Linked DNA regions of Promicromonospora sp. Populi. The protein of the gene in region 1 interacts with the protein of each later gene in a pairwise test. Links are inferred from orthologs where the notes say so. Each region holds a gene or a part of one and is shown on either strand. Other genes may lie near its edges.

What was found.
Region 2: the proteins of nth (region 1) and aceE interact in binary tests that used the Escherichia coli proteins (3 or more experiments, as listed by UniProt). The link is inferred for Promicromonospora sp. Populi from one-to-one orthologs.

Annotation. Positions count from the first base shown.
Region 1 is NZ_CP163528.1:3,231,373-3,236,915, reverse strand. The notes cover bases 1,662-4,538. They hold nth (endonuclease III), read left to right. Parts: upstream 1,662-2,650; coding sequence 2,651-3,427; downstream 3,428-4,538. Other genes in these bases: AB1046_RS14600 (alpha/beta fold hydrolase), read right to left, coding at 3,432-4,391; AB1046_RS14610 (MmgE/PrpD family protein), read right to left, coding at 1,662-2,506. Outside these bases: AB1046_RS14620 (bifunctional 2-methylcitrate synthase/citrate synthase), read right to left, coding at 1-6; prpB (methylisocitrate lyase), read right to left, coding at 69-974; more of AB1046_RS14610, read right to left, coding at 974-1,661. UniProt on the Escherichia coli protein: DNA repair enzyme that has both DNA N-glycosylase activity and AP-lyase activity. The DNA N-glycosylase activity releases various damaged pyrimidines from DNA by cleaving the N-glycosidic bond, leaving an AP (apurinic/apyrimidinic) site.
Region 2 is NZ_CP163528.1:2,058,344-2,064,368, forward strand. What follows is about bases 1,389-4,747. They hold aceE (pyruvate dehydrogenase (acetyl-transferring), homodimeric type), read left to right. Parts: upstream 1,389-1,778; coding sequence 1,779-4,547; downstream 4,548-4,747. Other genes in these bases: AB1046_RS09355 (hypothetical protein), read right to left, coding at 4,639-4,747. In the rest of the region: AB1046_RS09330 (universal stress protein), read left to right, coding at 1-242; AB1046_RS09340 (peroxiredoxin), read right to left, coding at 461-916; AB1046_RS09345 (DUF3052 domain-containing protein), read right to left, coding at 925-1,332; more of AB1046_RS09355, read right to left, coding at 4,748-5,331; AB1046_RS09360 (PucR family transcriptional regulator), read left to right, coding at 5,519-6,025. UniProt on the Escherichia coli protein: Component of the pyruvate dehydrogenase (PDH) complex, that catalyzes the overall conversion of pyruvate to acetyl-CoA and CO(2).

The DNA.
Region 1 (5,543 bases):
GGGCATTGGCACTCCTTCGTGTCCTGGTGTTCGTGTCCGGGTAGTACGAGTCAGGGCTTGTTCTTACGTCAGGGCTTGTAGGTGAAGACGTTTGAGTCGAAGTGGTTGTACGCCGCGTAGTCGGTGAGCTCGTAGAGCCGTGCGCGGGTCTGCATCTGGGGCACCAGGGCATCCTGGGTGCCCGACGCCGAGATCTCCTCCAGCGCACGTTCCGCGGCGCCCATCGCGATGCGCAGCAGGGTGACCGGGTAGATCACGAGCTGCGCTCCGGCGTCGTGCAGCTGCTTGGTGGTGAAGAGCTCGGACTTGCCGAACTCCGTCATGTTGGCGAGGACCGGCACGTCGAGGGCCGAGGCGACCGCCTCGAACTCGGAGAGGTCCTTCATCGCCTCGGGGAAGATCGCGTCCGCCCCGGCGTCGACCAGGGCCTTGGCGCGGTCGATCGCGAGCCGCAGGCCGCGTTCGCCCGGCTCCGTACCGCGCACGTCGGTGCGTGCCATGACCAGGAAGTCGGGATCGCGGCGGCCGTCGACGGCGGCCCGGATGCGGCGGACGGCGTCGCCGAGCTCGACGACCTCCTTGCCGTCCAGGTGACCGCAGCGCTTGGGGTTGACCTGGTCCTCGATGTGGATGCCGGCCACGCCGGCGTCCTCCATGGTCTGGACCGTGCGGGCCACGTTCATGGGCTCGCCGAACCCGGTGTCGGCGTCGGCGAGCGTGGGCAGGTCAGTGACCCGGGCGATCTGCCCGGCCCGGCCGGCCACCTCGGTCAGGGTGGTCAGGCCGATGTCGGGCAGGCCGAGGTCCGCGGACAGCACTGCGCCGGAGACGTAGACGCCGTCGAACCCCTTGTCCTGGATCAGCTTGGCGCTCAGCGGGTTGAACGCCCCCGGGAGCTGCAGGATGTCCGGGCCGGCGAGGGCCTCGCGGAAGGCGCGGCGCTTCGCAGCCGGGGTGAGGTGGGAGTAGAGCATCAGGCACGCCCCAGCTCGAACAGGCCGCGCGGCGCCGCAACGGCCTCCAGCACCCCGGGCGCCGCGACGATCGTGAGCTCGCGGACCTCGGCGGGCGTGAGCTCCGGCAGCCGTTCGGCCAGGCCGAGGAAGCGCTCGATCTCGGCGTCCTCCAGCACGCCCGTTGCGAGGGTGCGGAACTTGCGCACGTAGTTCTCGCGGACGAACGGGCGAGCACCCAGCGGGTGGGCGTCGGCGACGGCGATCTCGCGTGTGACCACCTCACCCGAGGTGAGCGTGATCTCGACGCGGCCGCCGAACGCCTTCTCGGCCGGGTCGGTCGAGTGGTAGCGGCGGGTCCACTCCGGGTCCTCGGCGGTGGTGACCTTGCGCCACAGCTCGACCGTGTCGGCGCGCTGGGCGCGCGCCGGGGCGTAGGAGTCCACGTGGTGCCAGCCGCCGTCCTGCAGCGCGACCGTGAAGATGTAGGGGACCGAGTGGTCGAGGGTCTCGCGCGACGCAGTCGGGTCGTACTTCTGCGGGTCGTTCGCGCCCGAGCCGATCACGTAGTGCGTGTGGTGGCTGGTGTGCAGCACAATCGAGGCGATGTTCGCCGGGTCCCGCAGGTCCGGCCGCTCGTTCCCGAGCGCGCGGGCCATGTCGATGATCGCCTGCGCCTGGTACTCCGCGGAGTGCTCCTTGGTGTACGTGTCGAGGATGCCGGTGCGCGGCTCGCCGAGCTCGGGCAGCGTCACGTCGTAGGCGGCGTCGGGCCCGTCGAGGAGCCAGGCGACGACGCCGTCCTCACCCTCGTAGATGGGCTCGGGGGAGGTCTGGCCGCGCATCGCGCGGTCCACGGCCTCGATCGCGAGCTTGCCGGCGAAGGCCGGGGCGTGCGCCTTCCACGTGGAGATCTGACCCTTGCGGCTCTGCCGCGTGGCCGTCGTGGTGTGCAGGGCCTGGCCGATCGCCTGGAACACGGTCTCGGTGTCCAGCCCCAGCAGCGTGCCGATCCCGGCCGCGGCCGACGGGCCGAGGTGCGCCACGTGGTCGATCTTGTGCTTGTGCAGGCTGATGGTGCGGACCAGGTCGACCTGGATCTCGTACCCGGTCACGATGCCCCGCACCAGGTCCCGGCCGGCGCGGCCGGCGTGCTGCGCCACCGCGAGGATCGGCGGGATGTTGTCACCCGGGTGGGAGTACTCGGCGGCCAGGAACGTGTCGTGGAAGTCGAGCTCTCGCACGGCCACACCGTTGGCCCACGCCGCCCACTCGGGGCTGCTGGTCGCCTCCGGGGCCAGGCCGAAGACCGTGGAGCCGGGCGTGTACGGGTGCGCCTGGGCCTGCGACCGGGCGGCAACGGCGGGCCCGCGGGTCAGGCTCGCGGCCGCGACAGCGGCGTTGTCGATCACGCGGTTGATCACCATGTCGGTGACCTCGGGAGTCGGCTCGACGGCGTCCGTGGCGAGCTCCGCAAGCTTCCAGGCGAGCTGGTCGGTGCGCTTCAGCGGCTCGGCGGAGGGGTAGACGCGGAGGTGGTGCGTATACGGCATGGTGACTCTTCCTCGATTCACGTGGACCGTCGTGGGGTCCTTTGCGGCCTCGACCTTCTCATACTCGCCGTACCAGGTACACGGAGCCAAACCCGGATGGCCCCCACCAGCCCGATGTCAGTGAGGATCGTTAGTGTTGCTTCGGTGACCGTGAGCGAACGCGAACCAGAGAACGACACCAAGGATGAGCCGGAGAACCGGCTGGCGCTCGTGCGCCGGGCGCGGCGCATCAACCGTGAGCTCGCGGCGACCTACCCGGACGCCAGGGCGGAGCTGGACTTCACGACGCCCCTGGAGCTGCTGATCGCGACGGTGCTCAGCGCGCAGACCACCGATGTCCGCGTCAACGCGACCACGCCGGAGCTGTTCGTGATGTACCCGGACGCCCAGGCGTACGCGGAGGCGGACCCGGACGAGCTCGAGGAGATCCTGCGGCCGCTCGGCTTCTTCCGCGCCAAGGCGCGGGCGGTGATCGGCCTGGGCCAGGCGCTGGTGGAGCGGTACGACGGCGAAGTTCCGGGGCGGCTGAAGGATCTGGTGACCCTGCCCGGGGTCGGGCGCAAGACAGCGAACGTGGTGCTCGGCAACGCGTTCGGCGTCCCGGGGATCACCGTGGACACCCACTTCGGGCGGCTGGCCCGTCGCCTGGGCCTCACCGACCAGGAGGACCCGGTGAAGGTCGAGGTCGAGGTGGGCGAGCTCTTCCAGAAGAAGGACTGGACCATGCTCAGCCACCATCTCGTCTGGCACGGCCGGCGGGTGTGCATCGCCCGCAACCCGGCGTGCGGGGCGTGCAGCATCGCGCACCTGTGCCCGTCCTACGGCGCGGGTGAGACCGACCCCGGCAAGGCGGCGAAGCTGGTCCGCCCGGCGCCGCAGCGCTCGGCGTCGGCCGGCCTGCCCCTCGTGGCGCCGCGGTAGCCGGCTACCGCGGCGCGGGTGCGACGCGGGCGAGCCAGTTCAGCAGTAGACGATTGACCTCGTCCGGGGCTTCCTCGGGCAGGTAGTGGCCGGCGCCGGGGATCAGCTCGTAGCGCAGGTCCGGTGCGAGGTACATCGCATCCAGGTCGGCGCGATCGGGCCGCACGATCCCGTCGCGGCCGCCGTGCACCTGCAGGGCAGGGACGCCGAGCGGGTGGCGCAGCGCCGTGCCGAACCGCCGCCCGTCCATCCGGGGGGTGGACCGCACCGCCCAGCGCAGCGCCTCAGCGGCCGAGTGCGCGGCGAACGGGATGCGCATGACGGTCTTGTACAGCTCCACCACGTCGGCGGGCAGCGGGCTGGCCGCGCCCAGCGCGAGGGTGCGTTCCACCAGGTCGCCCCGGAGGAGTGCCCGTTCGGGCAGCGTCGGGACCTGCAGGTAAGCGAGCTCGCGCAGGGCCGCCGTCGTGAAGGCCGCGCGGCTGCTCAGGCGGGTCCGGGCCGGGTGCGGGCTGGACAGCGCGGCAACCGCCGTCGTCGCGCCGGGATACAGGGCGGCCACGGCCCAGGCGAGCGTGCCGCCCGTGCCGTGCCCTACCACCACGGCGGTCTCGCGTCCGAGGGAACGGACCACGCCCGCCACGTCCGACGCCCGTGCCGGCACCGCATAACCTGACGGCGGCTTGTCCGAACCGCCGACCCCGCGCACGTCCATCGCCGCGACGCGGTACCCGGCGTCGGCCAGCGCGGGGATCTGTGCCCGCCAGGCCCACCAGAACTCGGGGTAGCCGTGCAGCAGCAGCACCAGCGGCGCGGAACGGTGGTCGGGGCCGGCAACCGCGACGTGGAACCGCGAACCGCCCGACGAGACGAACTCGTGCTGCCACGGCCCCTCGACGAGGGCACAGGTGTAGTCGCTGGTGGCTGCCGTGCGGACGGCCGGTTTGGCCGAGAGTGCGGTCACGGGTAAGAACCTACGCGCTCGCCGGTTGGTCTGCGCGGCGCTCAGTGCCCCGTTTGCGCGACGCTCTTCTCGCCGGTCCCCGCGCTGGGGTCGTCGGCGGGCTTGGCGTCGTCCGGCGCCGGAGCGACGCTCGCCGCGGAGATCTCGGCCGGAGCGCTCACCGAGCTGATCGCGGGCGCGGCGACGACCGCCGCGGGAACCTCCTCGGTCGGACGCTGCTCCTTGGGCGGGTCGAACCGGTAGCCGACGTTGCGCACGGTGCCGATGAGCTGCTCGTGCTCCGGGCCGAGCTTGGCGCGCAGGCGCCGCACGTGGACGTCCACGGTGCGTGTGCCCCCGTAGTAGTCGTAGCCCCAGACCTCCTGCAGCAGCTGGGCGCGGGTGAAGACGCGGCCCGGGTGCTGGACCAGGTACTTGAGGAGCTCGAACTCCTTGTAGGTCAGGTCGATGGGGCGGCCGCGGAGCCGGGCGGTGTACCCGCCGGCGTCGATCGCGAGCTCGCCCGCGGAGATCTCCTGCTGCGACTCCTCGGCCGGGCCGCGCGCCGAACGCTCGATCACGAGGCGTAGGCGGGCCTCGACCTCGGCGGGGGAGGCGGTCTCCAGCAGCAGGTCGTCAGCACCCCACTCGTGGGTCACGACGGTGAGGCCGCCCTCGGTGAGGATCAGCACGAGGGGCACGGTAAGGCCGGTGGCGTGCAGCAGCCGGCAGGTGGTGCGGGCCGCGACCAGGTCGCGGCGAGCATCGAGCAGGACTACGTCCGCATCCGGGGCGTCGACCAGCGCCGATGGCTCCATAGGGAGCACCCGCACCCGGTGGGACAGGAGCCCCAGTGCAGGCAGTACATCGGCCGACCCGCCGGTGGCGGGTGTGAGGATCAACAGCTCTGCCATTGACGCACCTCCTCTCGGAACCGGCGTCTTGCAACCGTCCCTGGCTCGGGTCTCGCGGTAGCGAGACGTCCCGTCGCGTCCAACTGGCTTTGCGGAAGTCTGCCCTGTTGCTTGTTGCGAGCATGTTACACGCCCTTTTCTTAGGCACCACCATGCTGGTCAGCACCCGTGACGCTCACATGAAGCGAGTGGCGCTCGTCTCGTTCTGGCGCGGGATATGGCCGGGATCTAGCGGGGATCTGGCCCGTGCGGTGCTGCG
Region 2 (6,025 bases), 1.2 Mb from region 1 along the record:
CCGACCTCGCGGAGCGGCTCCGGGCTACCGGCCTGCCGCACGTCGTTCGGCAGGAGATCGGCCGGGACATCGCGGACCAGGTGCTCGACGTCGCCGACGAGCTCTCCGCGCGACTCGTCGTCGTGGGGCTGCGGCACCGCAGCCCGGTGGGCAAGCTGCTCATGGGCTCCGTGGCGCAGCGGATCCTCCTGACGGCCGAGTGCCCCGTGCTCGCCGTCAAGCCCGGGTCGCGGCCCGCCTGAGCGGCACAGCGGACATACAGCAGCAGGTACAAGGAGATGACGCGGGACATCGGTCAACGATGTCCCGCGTCATCCATAGGTGGGCCCAGAGGGACTCGAACCCCCGACATCCACGGTGTAAACGTGGCGCTCTAACCAACTGAGCTATAAGCCCCGGCAGCGGACCACAATACCTGGCCCGCACCAGAATCGTGCCTGGTTTTCGGACGCGGCCGGCGTCAGACCTCCGCTACCGCCAACCGGTAGTCCTCGAGACTGCGCGCCTGGCCGCGCGGGTTGACGACGCACCAGCGGATGATCCCGTCAGCGTCGATCAGGAACGTCCCACGCAGCGCGATCCCCGAACCCTCGTCGAACACGCCGTAGTCACGCGCGACCGCGCCGTGCGGCCAGAAGTCGGACAGCAGGTCGAACTGGTAGCCCTCGGCCGCCTGCCAGGCCTTGAGCGTGAAGACGGCGTCGGTCGAGATCACCAGCAGTCGCACGCCGGCCGTCTCGAAGTCCTCGATGTTGTCGCGCAGCTCACACAGCTCGCTGGTGCACGTACCCGAGAACGCGAACGGGACGAAGACCACGAGCACCGGCGCGCCACGCAGGTCCGACAACGTCGTCGGGGTCCCGTGCGTGTCGGGGAGCGTGAAGTCGGGTGCGGGATCACCCGGCTCCAGCGTCACCAGCCCTGTCACTTACCGCGGCCCCGATAGCCGAGCCGAGTTGCCGACCAGTCCTCCGCGATGGCGAAGGTGCTGGTGGTCTGCAGGCCGGCGGTGGTGGCGGCCTCCTGGATGTCGCCGTGGCCCACCTCGCCGTCGCGGCCGGGCTTGGGCGTGAAGATCCAGATGAGGCCGCCGTCGTCCAGGACGGTCAGTACATCGACCATTGCATCGGTGAGGTCTCCGTCGCCCTCCCGCCACCAGAGGACGACACCATCGGACACGTCGCCGTAGTCCTCGTCCTCGAGCTCGCTGCCGATGATCTTTTCGATGTCGGCCCGCAGTGCATCGTCGACGTCGTCTCCCCAGCCGAACTCCTGCACCACCTGGCCGGCCTCGAAACCGAGGCGCCCCGCGCCCTGGGTGTCCGTGCTCACTTGGTTGATCGTCCCTCTCTCTGTCCGGCACTGATGCCGGGTCGTATGCATGAGTCGTATGCGTGCTCTGTCGGCCCTGCTTCGGGCCCTCCGTCGCCAAAGGTAGTGCACGCACCCCTGCCATGCCTCGCAACCAGGTCGTGTGGTGCCTTTTTGATGAATCGATGAGACGTCGGCAACGCACAGGTCATGCACTGAGTCTCAGCATTGCGATACCGCGTATCAATTGTGCCGCGAACCTCCACAGACGTAACGCAGATCACGCACTCTTGACCGCCCTATGGTGTGAGCGCACGCTGTGAGGGGACAGAATGTCTAGGACCACCTGTGCGTGGGCGTGCACAGTCGCAACCCCAGGCGACGCAACCGCCGACGCGACGGGTTCTGACGAGGCGGCGAGGAGCGCGAACCGCGACCACGCCGCGCGACACCGAGAGAGGTTGCTGGTGGCTTCGTTTGACGAGACCGGACCGCTGATCAACGGTCTGCTCAGCGCCGTACCCGACATCGACCCGGCCGAGACCGCGGAATGGGTCGAGTCCTTCGACGGGCTGATCGACGACAAGGGCGGACCCCGCGCCCGGTACGTCATGCTCAACCTGCTGCGGCGCGCGCGCGAGCGGAATGTGAGCATTCCCGCGTCGATGGCGACGCCCTACGTGAACTCCATCGGGATACACGAGGAGCCGTACTTCCCGGGTGACGAGGCCATGGAGCGGCGCTACCGCTCGTGGATCCGCTGGAACGCCGCGGTCATGGTGACCCGCGCGCAGCGTGAGGGCCTCGGCGTCGGCGGCCACATCTCCTCGTACGCGTCCGTGGCGACGCTCTACGAGGTGGGCCTGAACCATTTCTTCCGGGGCAAGGACCACCCCGGCGGCGGCGACCAGATCTACTTCCAGGGCCACGCCTCCCCCGGCGTCTACGCCCGGGCCTACCTCGAGGGCCGCCTGACTGCGGACCAGCTCGACGGGTTCCGCCAGGAGAAGTCGCACGCGGGCGGCGGCCTGCCGTCCTACCCGCACCCGCGCCTGATGCAGGACTTCTGGGAGTTCCCGACCGTCAGCATGGGCCTAGGCCCGGCGTCGGCGATCTACCAGGCCTGGACCAACAAGTACCTGCACAACCGCGGGATCAAGGACACGAGCCAGCAGGACGTCTGGGCGTTCCTGGGCGACGGCGAGATGGACGAGCCGGAGAGCCGCGGCATGATCCAGCACGCCGCTCAGCAGCAGCTGGACAACCTGACGTTCGTCGTGAACTGCAACCTGCAGCGCCTCGACGGGCCGGTGCGCGGAAACGGCAAGATCATCCAGGAGCTGGAGGCCCAGTTCAAGGGCGCCGGCTGGAACGTCATCAAGGTCGTGTGGGGCCGCGAGTGGGACGCCCTGCTCAACGCCGACAAGGACCGCGCGCTGGTCAACCTGATGAACATCACCCCCGACGGTGACTACCAGACCTACCGCGCGGAGTCCGGCGCGTTCATCCGCGAGCACTTCTTCGGGCGCGACCCGCGTACCAAGGCCCTCGTCGAGAACATGACCGACGACGACATCTGGAACATGAAGCGCGGCGGGCACGACTACCGCAAGCTCTACGCGGCGTACTCCGCGGCGCGCGCGCACACCGGCCAGCCGACGATCATCCTGGCGCACACCGTCAAGGGCTACGGCCTGGGCTCCGGCTTCGCCGGCCGCAACTCGACGCACCAGATGAAGAAGCTCAAGGGCGCCGACCTCAAGACGCTGCGCGACTCGCTCCGCATCCCGATCTCGGACGCCGAGCTCGACGCCGACCCGTACCTGCCGCCGTACTACCACCCCGGTGCCGACTCGCCGGAGGTCCAGTACATGCTGGAGCGCCGCCGTCAGCTCGGCGGGTTCGTGCCGGAGCGCCGCCCCGGTACCAAGACGCTGCCGCTGCCGGAGGACAAGTCTTACGAGCTGCTGAAGAAGGGTTCCGGCACGCAGCAGATCGCCACGACCATGGCGTTCGTGCGGCTGCTCAAGGACCTCTTCAAGGTGAAGGACTTCGGCAACCGGATCGTGCCGATCATCCCGGACGAGGCCCGCACCTTCGGCCTCGACTCGATCTTCCCGAGCGCCAAGATCTTCAACACGCTCGGGCAGAACTACCTGGCCGTGGACCGCGAGCTCATGCTGAGCTACAAGGAGTCCGAGCAGGGCCAGATCATGCACACCGGCATCAACGAGGCCGGTTCCGCCGCCGCGTTCCAGTCGGTGGGCACGTCGTACGCCACGCACGGCGAGCCGATGATCCCGGTCTACATCTTCTACTCGATGTTCGGCTTCCAGCGCACCGGCGACCAGTTCTGGGCCGCCGGCGACCAGCTCACGCGCGGCTTCATCATCGGCGCCACCGCCGGCCGCACCACGCTGACGGGTGAGGGCCTGCAGCACGCCGACGGGCACAGCCCGCTCATCGCGGGCACCAACACCGCCGTCGTGCAGTACGACCCGGCCTTCGGGTACGAGATCCGGCACATCATGCGCGACGGTATCGAGCGCATGTACGGCCCTGCCGAGAACGGGCTCACGCCCGACGGCCGGCCGCAGGACGTCATGTACTACATCACGGTGTACAACGAGCCGATGGTGCAGCCGGCTGAGCCGGACGACGTCGACGTCGAGGGCATCAAGCGCGGCATCCACCGCATCTCGGTCGGCACCTCGGACGACGACGGCCCCAAGGCCCAGCTCCTCGCCTCCGGCGTGGGTGTGCCGTGGGCGCTCGAGGCGCAGCAGCTCCTCAAGGAGGACTGGGGCGTCTCGGCCGACGTGTGGTCCGTGACCAGCTGGAACGAGCTGCGCCGCGACGCCCTCGCCGCGGAGCACGACTCCCTCGTCGACCCGACGGCGCCGCCGCGCACGCCGTACCTCACCGAGAAGCTGTCCGGCGCCCAGGGGCCGTTCGTCGCCACCAGCGACTACGACCACCTCGTGCCCGACCAGATCCGCGCGTGGGTACCCGGCGACTACGCGGTGCTCGGTGCGGACGGCTTCGGCTTCTCCGACACCCGCGCCGCCGCACGGCGCTACTTCCTGATCGACGGCCCGTCGATGGTGGTCCGGACGCTGCAGGTCCTCGCCCGCCGCGGCGAGGTGCCGGCCGACGTCGTCGCCAAGGCGGTCGAGAAGTACCGCCTGCTGGACGTCAACGCCGGCACGTCGGGCAACACAGGCGGCGACAGTTGAGCTAGTGCGCTTCTAGCCAGCGATCGGGCCCGAAACTCACACGAGTTTCGGGCCCGATCGCTGGGTACAGCACGCTTCGCGGCGCGAGCCGTCAGGCGCGCGGCGGAGCCTGCTCGGCCGCCTCTATCGCCTTCTCCAGCTCGACCAGCAGCGGCTTGACCGCCTTTGTGTCCGGGTGCAGCTCCAGCGCTCGCAGGTGCTGCCTCGCCTCGAACACACGGTTCGCCTCCAGCGCGGCCAGCACCAGGTGCTTGCCGACGATCGGCGCGTGCTCCCGCACCCGCCAGTGCCCCACGCCGAGGCCCAGGGCCTCCACGGGCATCCCCGCCCCGCGCAGGATGGCGAGGCCCTCGGCCAGCGCACGACCGTCGGGATCCCGCTCGGCAGCGGTGATGAACCGCCGGACGGCGCCCTCCGGGTCGTCGGCCAGCGACAGCCGGCCGAGCTCGATCAGGGGGTACCAGCCGCGCGGGTGCCCGGCCAGCTCCTCGGCGAGCGCCCAGACCGCGTTGTCGGCGTCCTGCTGCTTCGACTCGGGGATCTCGTCGGAGTCCCGCAGCGGGTCCTCCAGCGTCGGGTCCTCTGCAGCCCGACGGCGGACGATCTCCGCCAGGGCAGCGAACGCCTCCTCGTTGTTGGGATCGTCGGTCAGCTGTGCGCGCAGCGCGTCCTCGTGCCCCGCGTCCCCACGTCGGGGCGCCGACGGCGACGGACGGCGAGCACCGACCGTGGACGCAGACAGGGGCCGACGGATGAGGCGGCGGAGCCGATGCATCAGGGCCATGCCCTCGACCCTACAGTTTTCCTCCGGCGCGCACTGGGGTCACGCTGCCTCGAAAGTCCGTTTGTGGACTCTCCACAACTCGGGCTCGTATGCTGCCGGTGTGCCACCAACGCGACGGGCCGCTCGAGCCAGCGCCAAAGAGACCGACCGGGAGGCCGACCCGGCCCTCGACCCCGCCGGTTTCCCGATGAACCTCCAGCGGGTCCGCGAGGCCAGCGGCCTCCTGACCGCCGCCGCGATGCGCCGCCTCGACGAGGACCTGAACTGGTACCGCGACCTGCCGGCGGAGGACCGCTCGTACGTGGGCCTCGTCGCCCAGGCCGGTATCAACGCGTTCACCTCCTGGTTCACGGATCCCAACCGGCCGCCGCACGGCGTCAGCGAGATCTTCGCCGCGGCGCCCACCGAGCTGACCCGCTCCATCTCGCTGCAGCACACCCTGCAGCTCGTACGCGTGGTGGTCGATGTCGTCGAGACGCACTCCGACCGGATCGCCGCGCCCGGCAGCGAGCGCGACCTGCGCGAGGCAGTGCTGCGCTACTCCCGCGAGGTCGCGTTCTCCGCCGCGGAGGTCTACGCCCGGGCCGCCGAGTGGCGCGGCGCGTGGGACGCCCGCCTCGAAGCGCTGGTGGTCGACGCCCTCGTGCGCGGCGACGGCGACGACTCGCTGCGCTCCCGCATCTCCGCGCTCGGC